One region of the Rossellomorea oryzaecorticis genome, then DNA from elsewhere that is predicted to be linked to it. Evidence: riboswitches for the same ligand, from Rfam matches in the RefSeq annotation. Region 1 holds a riboswitch; each other region holds the start of a gene.
What was found. Region 1 has a riboswitch for S-adenosylmethionine ahead of ACKA06_RS18330 (LLM class flavin-dependent oxidoreductase). Riboswitches for the same ligand answer to the same signal wherever they lie in the genome.
Positions count from the first base shown of each region.

Region 1 (3,111 bases):
GTCGTCGTAAGAGCTCAGTAGCTCGCGTACGTTTAGTACCAGGTAACGGTAACATTGTTATCAATGATCGTGAAGTAGAAGTATATATCCCATTCGCAGCACTAAGAGAAGTAATCAAGCAGCCACTAGTTGCAACTGAAACTCTTGGTAACTATGACGTTTTAGTAAACGTACACGGTGGAGGTTACGCTGGTCAAGCTGGTGCGATCCGTCACGGTATCGCTCGTGCTTTACTACAAGCTGATCCTGAGTACCGCGGTTCTCTAAAACGCGCTGGATTGTTAACTCGTGACGCTCGTATGAAAGAACGTAAAAAATACGGTCTTAAAGGCGCTCGTCGTGCACCACAATTCTCAAAGCGTTAATTTGCTTACAAGAGACTCTCAACCTTTTGGTTGGGGGTCTTTTTTATTGTGTGGTTTGGGTGTCGAGAATGCGGAGGTTGTATGGCAGACGTTTGTCGAAAAATCGGCAGTTCGCACTTAATAGGTGAATTTCGCACTTATATCAGATTTTCCGCTCTTATATTGGGAATTTCGCACTTATATCGGCAGACCCCGCACATATCTATGTACAGGATTTTGAAACATCTCATCGTTTTTCCTTAATTTCCCAAGTGGCGGAATTATCCTGAAAATCGAAAGATAAGTGGAGGAAATTAAAAGATTAATGGTCAAAATTAAAAGATTTTCGGGCTAAATTCGAAGATTATACAGCAAAATTAAAAGATTACTTCAAGTTCGTTTTGAACCGCCGTGCCATTCCTGGGTTTTGAAAGCCAGATGAACGTCAAAGCCGGTATTTGGTGGTCCATTCCACATTATAGTTCGCCTTATCGTCAGGTTTTCGTCCTTATTGTCCTGAAATTTGGATTACCGCGAACGTTAATCTGCTTTCATCAGCAACACTCACCACAAGGACGGATTTCTCACACTATAAGATCGAATTAACTTTTAAAAAAACCGCCGGACCTGTCCCCATGGCTCCTCCCCCAACAAAAAACTCACAAAAAGGATCATTTATAACTAGATTCTCCACCATATATAGTTCATTATTCCTTTAAAGTAAAAGAGTCTCTCCCGAATTAACTGCCAATAAAGGCTGGAACATCAAGATTTTCTATTAAAACACTCTTTTAGATTTAAGAATAAAGGTAAGCGTTTCCAAATTTAAACTTGTGACCATCTTCACAAATCAGCCCACTTATAAATTAAAATTCTGATTTGACAGATTATTCCGACTCCGTTATGATGATAAAAATTCGAACAACACAACTGAATAAATCCTTATCAAGAGCCGGGGGAGGAATCTGGTCCCGTGATCCCGCAGCAACCGTTACTTGTAACAAGGTGCTAATTCCAGCAAGCAGATGCTTGAAAGATGAGTGGATGGTATAGAATTGAACCTCTTCCTCATCGGGAGAGGTTTTTTCGTTGCAGCAGATAGTTGGTGAGTCGCTGTTTCTAAACCAAGTATAACGATAAGAATACTAACACTAAAAGTCACAACCCTACCTACTCCCATCTCATCACCCAGCATCATATCAATCCAATCCCAAGCCACGGCCAATCAATTTTTAAGAAAAAGGAGACCTGTCCCATGAAAAAACAAATTCATCTAAACGGCTTTATTCAAAATTCGCCTTCACCGCATTCAACAGGCTTATGGAAGCATGAAAAAGATCAAGGTACTTCTCATAACAGCCTGGCTTACTGGATCGAAACCGCAGAGACGCTCGAACGCGGGAAATTTGATGCGATGTTCATCGCGGATGTGCTTGGTACATACAGCGTATATGAAAACAGTCATGATGCAGCGGTCAGGGGTGCAGTGCAGCTGCCTGCACATGATCCGGTCATTCCAATTTCAGCGATGGCCGCCGTAACTGAACACCTGGGATTCGCCCCGACCATTTCGACTACCTATGCAAAGCCTTATTCACTGGCACGGCAGTTATCGACGCTCGATCATCTGACAGGCGGAAGAATTGCGTGGAATGTGGTTACCTCGTATCTGGAGAGTGAAGCCGTGAACCTTGGGCTTTCGGGCAGGCTTCCGAAGGAACTGAGATATGACAGAGCCGATGAATTTCTCCAGGTCGCTTATAAATTGTGGGAGCACAGCTGGGAGGACGAAGCGGTTGTTTATGATAAAGAAAATGATACCTTTGCGGAACCTGAAAAAGTTCACCCCATCAACCACGAAGGAGAATTCTTCAGTGTGCCGGGTCCTCATCTGGTGGAGCCGTCGCCGCAGCGCACCCCGGTATTATTCCAGGCGGGATCTTCCCCTAAAGGCAGGGATTTTGCAGCAAAGCATGCCGAAGCGGTATTTACAAAAAATCACTCACTGGACGGGCTGAAGCTTTATACATCGGATATCCGGAGACGGGCAGAGGAACAGGGAAGAAACCCGGCCGAGCTCCTGATCTTCCCGATGATCCTGCCTATCATAGGTTCATCAGAGGAAGAAGCATATGCCAAATATGAAGAACTTACAAACCATGTCAGCTACGAAGGAACGGCATCTCTTTTATCAGGTCATACGGGTATTGATTTCTCGCAATTCGACCCCGATCAATATATCGAAGACATTGAAACGGATGCAATGCAGGGGAATCTCGATATGTACGGAAAAGATCCGAACAAAAGGTGGACGCTCCGGGAAGCGATCAAGAATCACGGCCTGGGTAACGGGACGGTCAAGTTCATCGGCACCCCTGAGCAGATTGCGGATGAAATCGAAAGATGGGCTGTAGAAGGGGACGCGGACGGCTTCAATATCGCCCAGACGTATTCACCGGGCACCTTTACCGAGTTTGTCGACCATGTTGTCCCGGAACTCCAGAAGAGGGGGATTTACCGGACTGATTATGAAGGCTCCACCCTGAGGGAAAACATGTTTGGCAGAGGCCGGAGACACTTGCCTGCTGATCATCCTGCCAAGAAGCTTGTACCGGTTCATTCATAAAACACTGAAAAAAGAAGGGAGAAGAAAATGAGTCAAATTGCATTATATACATGGATAGGATTTGCCATATTTCTTGCAGCGATGTTCGCGCTGGGCTTTATCAGTATGAAAAAGACGAAAAGTGTCAGAGATTTTGCCATA
Region 1 covers NZ_JBJOSA010000022.1:8,882-11,992, reverse strand. Annotated here, with positions in the region: gene rpsI (30S ribosomal protein S9) at 1-365, shown strand, start outside; SAM riboswitch class I at 1,284-1,387, shown strand; gene ACKA06_RS18330 (LLM class flavin-dependent oxidoreductase) at 1,600-2,970, shown strand; gene ACKA06_RS18325 (sodium:solute symporter family protein) at 2,998-3,111, shown strand, end outside.

Region 2 (3,111 bases), on a different contig from region 1:
TTCGGAATTGAAACGACATTCGTCGATTTCACGAGCCGAGAGGAAATTGAACAGGCCATAACGCCCCGGACCAAATTGCTCTACAGTGAAACGGTCACCAACCCGTTCATGAGAGTGGAGGATATCCAGCAGCTCGTCGAACTTGCTGAAAAACATAACCTCAAAACGATCATCGACAACACCTTCGCCACACCATACCTTCGCCAGCCGTATCTTGAAGGTGTAGATCTGGTGGCCCACAGCGCCACCAAATACATCGGCGGCCACAGCGACATCACCGCAGGCGTGGTGACAGGAAAGGAAGAGCTGGTAAAAAAAGCACGGGAAAAAGTGGTAAACATGGGTTCCAACTTAAGCCCGTTCGAAGCATGGCTCACGGCAAGGGGAGCAAAGACACTCGGCCTCAGGATGGAAGCCCAGGCCCGTAATTCCGGCATCCTGGCAGACAACTTACGATCGAACCAGCATATCAAGCACGTGTACTATCCGGACAATCTCTCCGAAAAAGGACACGGTGCCATCGTCACCATCGAACTCGACGCGTCCTGCAACATCAGCACATTTTTCAAATCGCTCGGCTGGATCAAGATCGTGCCGACCCTGGCAGGAGTAGAAACCACCGTCTCCTACCCGCTCGGCACCTCCCACCGTGCCCTGCCCAAAGAAGCCCAGCAAAAACTCGGCATCAACACCCACGTCGTCCGCATCTCCCTCGGAATAGAAGACGCCGAAGACATCGTGGCCCAATTCAACGAAGCAATCGAAAAATCTGTTGGGTAAATTAATTGATGATTTTTAAGGGTAATTAGGTATCAACATCGCCAGGTGAATTTTTTGTTTTTTTAAAGCTGGACACAAGATCCTACCGATTCCAGCAGTTGATTGGAGTGCATGATGTAGACTCCTGCGGGAAAAGCGAAGCTGGGGAGACCCCGCAGGAGCGCAGCTCCGAGGAGGCTCGCCGCTCGCCCGCGGAAAGCGAAATCATGCACGGAAATCCACTGCGGTATAACGAACCCTATCCAAATAAAACAAATCAAGACAAAACAATCGAAATACCAAAATAATAAAAAAAATCAGAAAATACCCTTGACGATGAAACAATCAGCCTTTATAATTCATCTCAACGCACTACTTAAAAAACAACTAAATCGCTCTTATCCAGAGAGGCGGAGGGACTAGGCCCGATGAAGCCCGGCAACCTTCATGCCTGCGAACGACACGCAGCTGCATGAAAAGGTGCTAATTCCTGCAGACGAAAGTCTGAAAGATAAGAGGAGGACCCTATTAAATTAGACCCTCTTCTTAGGAAGGGGGTTTTTCATTTTCCTCTTCTTTCAACACTCCTAGAAGGATGGCCGGCCCGGTCAAGCCAGCTGAAAGTACCAGCTGAAACGAAACCGGCAGCGTCCACCGCAACCAATACCCTAAAACCGAATTAGCCAATGAAATCCAAAAACCAAACCCAGGGAGGAATTCACAATGACAAAACAATTCGATATCGAAACAGTATTACTGCACGGAGGCCAGGCACCGGACCCAACGACAGGTTCACGCGCTGTCCCGATCTACCAGACAACATCGTACGTTTTCGACAACAGCGAGCATGCTGCGAAATTATTCGGACTCGAGGAAGAAGGGAATATCTACTCCCGTATCATGAATCCGACGGTGGACGTCCTTGAAAAACGGATCGCCCTTTTAGAAGGTGGAATCGGTGCACTCGGCGTTTCTTCCGGAATGGCCGCAATCTCGCTGTCCATCCTGAATATCGCAGGTGCCGGGGATGAAATCGTCGCTGCGACTAATCTTTACGGAGGCACGTACAACCTGTTCTCCACGACGCTTCCGAAATACGGCATCAAGGTGCATTTCGTCGACCCTACAGATCCCGAAAACTTCCGCAATGCGATCACGCCGAAGACGAAGGCTGTTTTTGCCGAAACGATCGGGAATCCAAGCCTTCACGTACTGGACATTGAAGCGGTGGCGAAAGTCGCGCATGACAATGAAATCCCGCTCATCATCGACAATACCTTCGCTACACCGTATCTGACGAAGCCGATTGAATGGGGCGCAGACATCGTCATCCATTCAGCCACAAAATGGATCGGGGGCCACGGTACGGCGATCGGCGGACTTGTGGTTGATGGTGGAAAATTTGATTGGAACAATAAGAAATTCCCGGGCTTCGTGGAAGAAGATCCGAGCTATAACGGAATCCGTTTTGGCATCGATGTCGGCGAAGCAGCCTTCATCACCAAGCTCCGTGTTCAGCTGCTGCGTGATTTCGGTGCATGCCTGAGCCCTCAGAACGCATTCCTGCTGCTGCAGGGGCTTGAAACATTGCATCTCCGAATCGAAAGACACACGGAAAACGCACAGAAAATCGCCGAGCATCTCGATCAGCACAGCGGAGTGGCATGGGTATCGTATCCGGGCCTCGCCCAGCACCCTTCCCACTCACTGACACAGAAATACCTGAAAAAAGGAGCCGGTTCGATCGTCGTCTTCGGTATTAAAGGCGGCAGGGACTCAGGCCGGAAAGTGGTCGACAACATCACGCTCTGGTCACATGTGGCGAACGTTGGCGATGCCAAATCGCTTATCATCCATCCGGCTTCGACGACCCACCAGCAGCTGAACGAACAGGAGCTGCGCTCAACCGGCGTAACCGAAGAATTGGTGAGATTGTCAGTCGGTCTGGAATCAGCAAAGGATCTTATCGAGGACCTGGATCACGCAATCGAAGCGGCACTTGCCGCGTCACCGGTATAATCAATTTTTTTAAAAGGGAGATCCGGCCCGAAAAGCCGTCTCCCTCCATTACTGAAAAAAGGAGGCGGCGGAATGGAGAATCCCCACACCCGAGCGGCCCGATACGAAGTCAACTCCATTACGATCCCAACCCTGACGCTTGAAAGCGGGGAGACCCTGAAGGGGGTCGAGCTTGCCTATGAAAAAACAGGATCAGCAAACGGCCCGGTCATCCTCATCTGCCACGCCCTTACAGGGAATCATATTGTAAAAGGGACGCCGGGCAACAATGGCTGGTGGGACGGACTCATCGGCCCGGGTTCGTACCTGGATACCGATGAATATACGATTCTT
Region 2 covers NZ_JBJOSA010000003.1:238,854-241,964, reverse strand. Annotated here, with positions in the region: gene ACKA06_RS05385 (trans-sulfuration enzyme family protein) at 1-780, shown strand, start outside; SAM riboswitch class I at 1,155-1,277, shown strand; gene ACKA06_RS05380 (O-acetylhomoserine aminocarboxypropyltransferase/cysteine synthase family protein) at 1,483-2,778, shown strand; gene metX (homoserine O-acetyltransferase MetX) at 2,851-3,111, shown strand, end outside.
Region 2: linked by a shared signal. The riboswitch ahead of ACKA06_RS05380 (O-acetylhomoserine aminocarboxypropyltransferase/cysteine synthase family protein) and the one ahead of ACKA06_RS18330 (LLM class flavin-dependent oxidoreductase) in region 1 are both predicted to bind S-adenosylmethionine.

Region 3 (3,111 bases), on a different contig from region 1:
CTCTAAATAATTGAATATACTATCCTAATCTTATTTTCTGAAAGATAAGGTGATGACAATGTTTGAAATTGGTGATGAAAAAGTAATTATCGTTGAAGGTACGACAGATAAACGAAAGGTTAAAGGAATCATAAAGGAACCGATTGAAATTATCTGTACGAACGGAACCATCAGCATCACAAAAATGGACGAACTGATCGATTCGCTGGAACAGAGAGATGTTTATATACTTGTGGATGCCGATCATGCAGGCGAAAAGCTGAGGAAGCAATTCAAGCGTGAATTCCCGGAAGCAGAACACTTATATATCGACCGGATGTATAAAGAAGTGGCATCTGCACCCGAGTATCATCTTGCTTCAGTACTGGTTGGCGCAAATATCGATGTACACACGGAATATTTGGAAAAAAGGATGAGTTAAGTTGAACGAGGTAAGTAATGAAAGAGCACTGTATGATGCAATCAATACACATGAGCTGGCCGCCGTGTATCTCTACACCCCGATGTGCGGGACATGCCAGGTAGCCGGGAGGATGCTTGACATCGTGGAAAAGCTCCCTCATGCTTTTCATTTCGAAAAAGTCAATTTGAATTACTTGCAGCAGTTTGCAGAAGAGCAATCAATAGAAAGTGTTCCTTGTCTGCTCCTATATAAGAATTCGAAGGAAATTGAAAGGATCTATGCCTTTCAATCGGTTCCTTATCTATACGACATGCTGAAGAAAACCGAGACCTTTACGAGCTAAGGGTCTTTTTTTATGTCATTTATATAATTTTTCTTCGATGAGTAAGGAAAACCTTTCTACAAACAAGGACATATTTCTCGGGAAATTTTTAGAGAAATTGCTCGGAATTTATATTCTGAATATTCAAAACTATCATTTTCGACAAGAATATGACATTTCTTCTGAATCATGTCGAGCGACCCGTGGAGGATAAAATACCCAGAAGTAGAATGTATTAGGTAAGAAGATTCGCGGGAGGGTATGTATGAGAAAATACTTAGAAACTCTAATTGAACAATGCCGTTCGAAGTACCATCTGCAGCTATTATTTCCATCAAATCCATTTATCCTGGATATTCAATGTAAAGATCAGCGTTACACCATTTCCCTTTCAAGCAAGGCATGTATGATCGTGGAAGACAGTAACGGCCTTGAATCTCAGTTCTTGATTAAAGGAACTGAAGATATGATTGCCTGCCTGCTTAAAGGAAATGAGCTATTATCGCACATGGTTGATCAGGATCAGCTTGAAATAAAGGGAGGATACCGGCCGCTGCTATTCGTCGAATCGGTTTTATGGCTGACCAGGCCTGTGGTAAAGGAAACTGTGGAAATATAATGAAAACTGTAATCTTCTGAAAAAAACATTTGACATGTCTTTGAACGTGATGATAGAATCACCTTTGTAGAAAATTTTCTGAGACTTTTAACTCTTTAACTTAATATATTTAACTTACTCTTATTAAGAGTGGTGGAGGGACGTGCCCTATGAAGCCCGGCAACCGTCAATGCAAATTGAAATGGTGCCAATTCACTCAAAGCAGACGCTTTGAAAGATAAGAGAAAGGATAGTCATATGATTATGCCTTTCTGCTTATCAGCAGGAAGGTTTTTTTATTGCCCTTTTTTGAAGGGGCGCACGTTTAATAGGAGTATTAATTCTTATTAGAACGATCGTTTTACTCAAATGAAAGAAGGTGACCGACATCATGATTACCATCTCAGACGTGAAGAAAATATACCAATCGAAAGCAGGGCCGATTTCTGCAGTGGACGGAGTGAACCTTTCCGTTAAGGAAGGTGAAATATTCGGGGTGATCGGCTACAGCGGTGCCGGTAAAAGTACGCTGATCCGTATGCTGAATGGCCTCGAGGTACCGACAGAAGGGACTATCAACGTAGGCGGCCAAGCAGTATCTACAATAAAAGGTAAAAAGCTCAGGGAAGCAAGGCAGTCAATCGGAATGATATTTCAGCATTTCAATCTGCTGTGGTCACGGACTGTCATTGATAATATTCAATTTCCCTTGGAGATAGCAGGGGTTCCTAAAAAGGAAAGAGTTAATAGGGCAAACGAACTGCTGACGCTTGTCGGGCTTGAAGGAAGAGGGGATGCATACCCTGCGCAGCTGAGCGGCGGCCAGAAACAGCGTGTAGGCATCGCAAGGGCACTTGCGAACAACCCGAGAGTACTTCTGTGTGATGAAGCGACATCTGCACTTGATCCCCAGACAACCGATTCCATCCTTGATCTGCTTGTGGATATCAATAAACGCCTGGGATTGACCATCGTCCTGATCACGCATGAAATGCACGTCATCAAAAAAATCTGTCATCGTGTAGCCGTGATGGAAAATGGGAAGGTTGCCGAACTCGGGGATGTACTCGAAGTATTCCGTAATCCGCAGCAGCAGGTGACTAAACGGTTTGTGAAGGAAGTATCACAGGATCAGGATTCGGATGAAGTGATCGAACAGCTGATCAAAGAGTACCCGACAGGGAAGGTCTTGAAATTCACGTTCGTGGGTGAATCCACCGGGCAGCCGCTGATCACCTCGCTGATCAGAAAATTCGACCTTGAAGTGAATATCCTCCAGGGGCAGATATCACAGACCCAAAAAGGGGCTTACGGCACATTATTTGTCCATCTGGACGGAGAGGAATCTCAACTTAAGGAAGCTCTCACGTTTGCCGAAAGCCAGCTGGTGAAAGTGGAGGTGATGGCAGGATGATCGACACGATCTTTCCGAATGTCGATTGGGAAAAACTCTGGGAAGCAACACTTGAAACCCTTTATATGACAGGAATGTCCGTCCTTATCACGTTTGTATTGGGTATCATTCTCGGGATACTTCTATTTTTGACATCCAAAGAAAATCTATGGGAAAACAAGCTTACTTACACTATAACAAGCGCTGTCGTGAATGTATTCAGGTCGATCCCGTTCATCATCTTGATCGTGTTGTTGATCCCGTTCACGAAGTTCTTGCTTGATACGATCCGCGGTGCGAATGCAGCCCTGCCGGCGCTCATCATTGGGGCAGCCCCGTTTTACGCAAGAATGGTTGAAATCGCCCTGAGGGAAGTAAACAAAGGTGTAATTGAA
Region 3 covers NZ_JBJOSA010000003.1:31,391-34,501, reverse strand. Annotated here, with positions in the region: gene ACKA06_RS04420 (toprim domain-containing protein) at 59-421, shown strand; gene ACKA06_RS04415 (thioredoxin family protein) at 423-746, shown strand; gene ACKA06_RS04410 (hypothetical protein) at 991-1,344, shown strand; SAM riboswitch class I at 1,462-1,568, shown strand; gene ACKA06_RS04405 (methionine ABC transporter ATP-binding protein) at 1,715-2,737, shown strand; gene ACKA06_RS04400 (methionine ABC transporter permease) at 2,734-3,111, shown strand, end outside.
Region 3: linked by a shared signal. The riboswitch ahead of ACKA06_RS04405 (methionine ABC transporter ATP-binding protein) and the one ahead of ACKA06_RS18330 (LLM class flavin-dependent oxidoreductase) in region 1 are both predicted to bind S-adenosylmethionine.

Region 4 (3,111 bases), on a different contig from region 1:
CAAGATGATGAACGGGATTGAACGGAATACGTTGATGATGCTGCTCAATACTGAAAAGACGGCTTTATTTTCAAGTAAGTGTCCCTTCCTCGTTACCACGACGATGATGCCGAGCGGAAGCCCGATCAACGTTGCAAACAGGAGGGAGAATGACACCATCGCCACTGTATCCCATGTCGCTTCTATGATTCTCGGCCAGAATAATTCCCAATTAACTTGCACGCTTCTCCACCTCGCTTACAAATACTCTGTTCTTCCAATAATCCAAAATTTCTTCCGTTTCTTTCTTGCTGCCGATGATCTGTACGATGAGATTTCCGAACGGCTTGCCCTGGAGTTCTGTGATCTGGCCGAATAATACATTGATGTGGGCATTGAATTTCTTTGCCGTTTCGGACAGGATCGGCGTGCCTGTCGAATCTCCTTTGAAAATGAGGCGGCAGACGCGCCCTTCTTTGCTGTCATTCAATTTATCGAGAACCGATGCCGGCAGCTGATCATTCATGACGCTCTTCACGAAGTTTTTCGTTGTCGAGGTCTGCGGGTTGGAAAAGATTTCGAAGACACTGCCCTCTTCAACGATTTTCCCGTTTTCCATGACGGCCACTTTGTCGCAGATTTCCCGGATGACCCCCATTTCGTGGGTGATCATCACAATCGTAATGCCATATTCCGCGTTGATTCTCTTTAATAAGTTCAGGATCGATTCCGTCGTCTGTGGATCAAGTGCGGATGTTGCTTCGTCACAAAGCAGGATCGAAGGGGATGTCGCAAGGGCCCTTGCGATACCCACCCTTTGCTTCTGCCCTCCGGACAATTCATCCGGATAATGCTTCGCTTTATCTTCAAGGCCGACAAACGCGAGCAATTCCTTTACCCTCTCGCTGATTTTTTCTTTCGGCCATTTTGCCAGTTTCAGAGGATAGGCGATATTTCCTGCCACCGTCCGGGATTGAAATAGATTGAAGTGCTGAAAAATCATCCCGATGCGGTGACGCTCTTTCCTCAGATCAACTGCTGACTGATCTTTCAGGCTGCGCCCCTCTATGAAAATATCACCCGATGATGGTTTCTCTAAAAAATTGAGACAGCGGACAAGCGTGCTTTTTCCCGCTCCGCTGAACCCGATCACGCCGTATATTTCTCCCTTCTTCACTTCAAAGGACACATCCTTCAATGCGGTGAACGGACCGTCTTTCGTCTCGAATACTTTCGTAACATTCTGAACTCTGATCATACAGGACTTGCTCCTTTCACTGTGTATTCTTCTTGATGCCGGTATTTGAAGGACATGGATGAAAAATAAAAAGTGCCCCCCTTCATAAGAAGAGAGGCACAAATATGTATATGTCCCGCTCTTCTCATCTCTCAAGTCATATGACTTGATGGAATTGGCACGGTATTCATAAGAACCCGTTGCCGAGGTTTCGCAGGGCCAGTCCCTCCACCTCTCTGGATAAGAAGATATCACTTTATTAAGTTAAAGTTATGATGCGTTTAAGCATTAGGGTAATGGTAAAGGATTCTAATTGGTTTGTCAATCCTGTTTTTGAAGAATTTTGATTTTAATCACCGCAGTTGATTTCCGTGTAAACTTTGACCGTTCCTTTGCTCTCCAGGCATTTGCTTTCCGCGGGGAGGAAGGCGAGCCTCCTCGGCTTTGCCTGCGGGAAGAATTGCTCAGGCGGCTCGTTCAGAGGCGACAAGCATAAGGCGAACAAGCCGGAAAGGCGCTCTTTGCCTTTTTGGCTTGTTTGACTTATGACCTCGAGCCTCTAGCCGCCGGAGCTGGACAGGTCTCGACATTTCCTCTAAATCCCGTCGGAGTCAAATGCCTTCCGCTCCAATCCACTCAGTGTACTAATTCAAGAGAAAATCCTTCATAACCAACAGCAAAAAAAGAGAGCAGGATTTCTCCTAACTCTCTTTCATCAATCGTTAACTCGTCACTTCTTCCTTCTCGCGGATTTTCTTTTTCATCCGTTCGCGGTCACGTTCAAGGATTGGCTTCAAGTACTTACCGGTATAGGATCCTTTGGCTTCCGCGACTTTTTCCGGGGTTCCGCTGGCGATGATGGTTCCGCCTTTGTCGCCGCCTTCAGGTCCGAGGTCGACGATGTAGTCGGCCGCTTTGATGACGTCGAGGTTGTGCTCGATGACGAGTACGGTATCGCCGTTATCGACCAGGCGCTGAAGGACGGTGAGCAGACGTGAAATGTCATCGACATGGAGACCCGTTGTCGGTTCGTCCAGGATGTAAAGCGAACGGCCGGTTGAACGGCGGTGCAGCTCGGATGCCAGTTTTACACGCTGCGCTTCTCCTCCTGAAAGGGTCGTCGCAGGCTGGCCGAGTGTGATATAGCCTAACCCGACATCAAAGATCGTTTGAAGCTTCCGTTTGATTTTCGGGATGTTTTCGAAGAACTTCACCGCATCTTCCACTGTCATTTGAAGAACATCCGCAATATTCTTATCCTTGTATTTCACTTCAAGCGTTTCACGGTTGTATCGTTTACCATGACATACTTCACATGGGACATATACGTCCGGCAGGAAGTGCATTTCGATTTTGATGATTCCGTCACCGCGGCAGGCTTCGCATCTTCCGCCTTTTACGTTGAAGCTGAAGCGTCCTTTTTTATACCCGCGCACCTTTGCTTCATTGGTGGTTGCAAAAACATCACGGATATCATCGAATACGCCTGTGTAGGTTGCCGGATTCGATCTAGGGGTACGTCCGATCGGTGACTGATCGATATCGATGACTTTTTCGAGATGGTCGATCCCTTTCACTTCTTTGTGCTCACCAGGTTTGGTTTTGGCATTATGAAGCTTTTGCGCCAGGGATTTGTGAAGGATCTCATTGATCAGAGTACTCTTTCCTGAACCGGAAACCCCTGTGACCGCCGTAAAGACACCGAGCGGAAACTTTGCTTTCACGTTGTTCAAGTTGTTTTCCTTGGCGCCGACAATTTCAAGATATCTTCCATCCGGCTTACGCCTTTCCTGAGGAAGCGGAATGAATCTCTTTCCGGATAAATACTGTCCTGTTAAGGATTTTTTGTCATCCATGACTTCTTGGGGTGTTCCGGCTGAAATGACATTTCCACC
Region 4 covers NZ_JBJOSA010000003.1:208,465-211,575, forward strand. Annotated here, with positions in the region: gene ACKA06_RS05250 (methionine ABC transporter permease) at 1-222, opposite strand, end outside; gene ACKA06_RS05255 (methionine ABC transporter ATP-binding protein) at 212-1,237, opposite strand; SAM riboswitch class I at 1,359-1,463, opposite strand; gene uvrA (excinuclease ABC subunit UvrA) at 1,939-3,111, opposite strand, start outside.
Region 4: linked by a shared signal. The riboswitch ahead of ACKA06_RS05255 (methionine ABC transporter ATP-binding protein) and the one ahead of ACKA06_RS18330 (LLM class flavin-dependent oxidoreductase) in region 1 are both predicted to bind S-adenosylmethionine.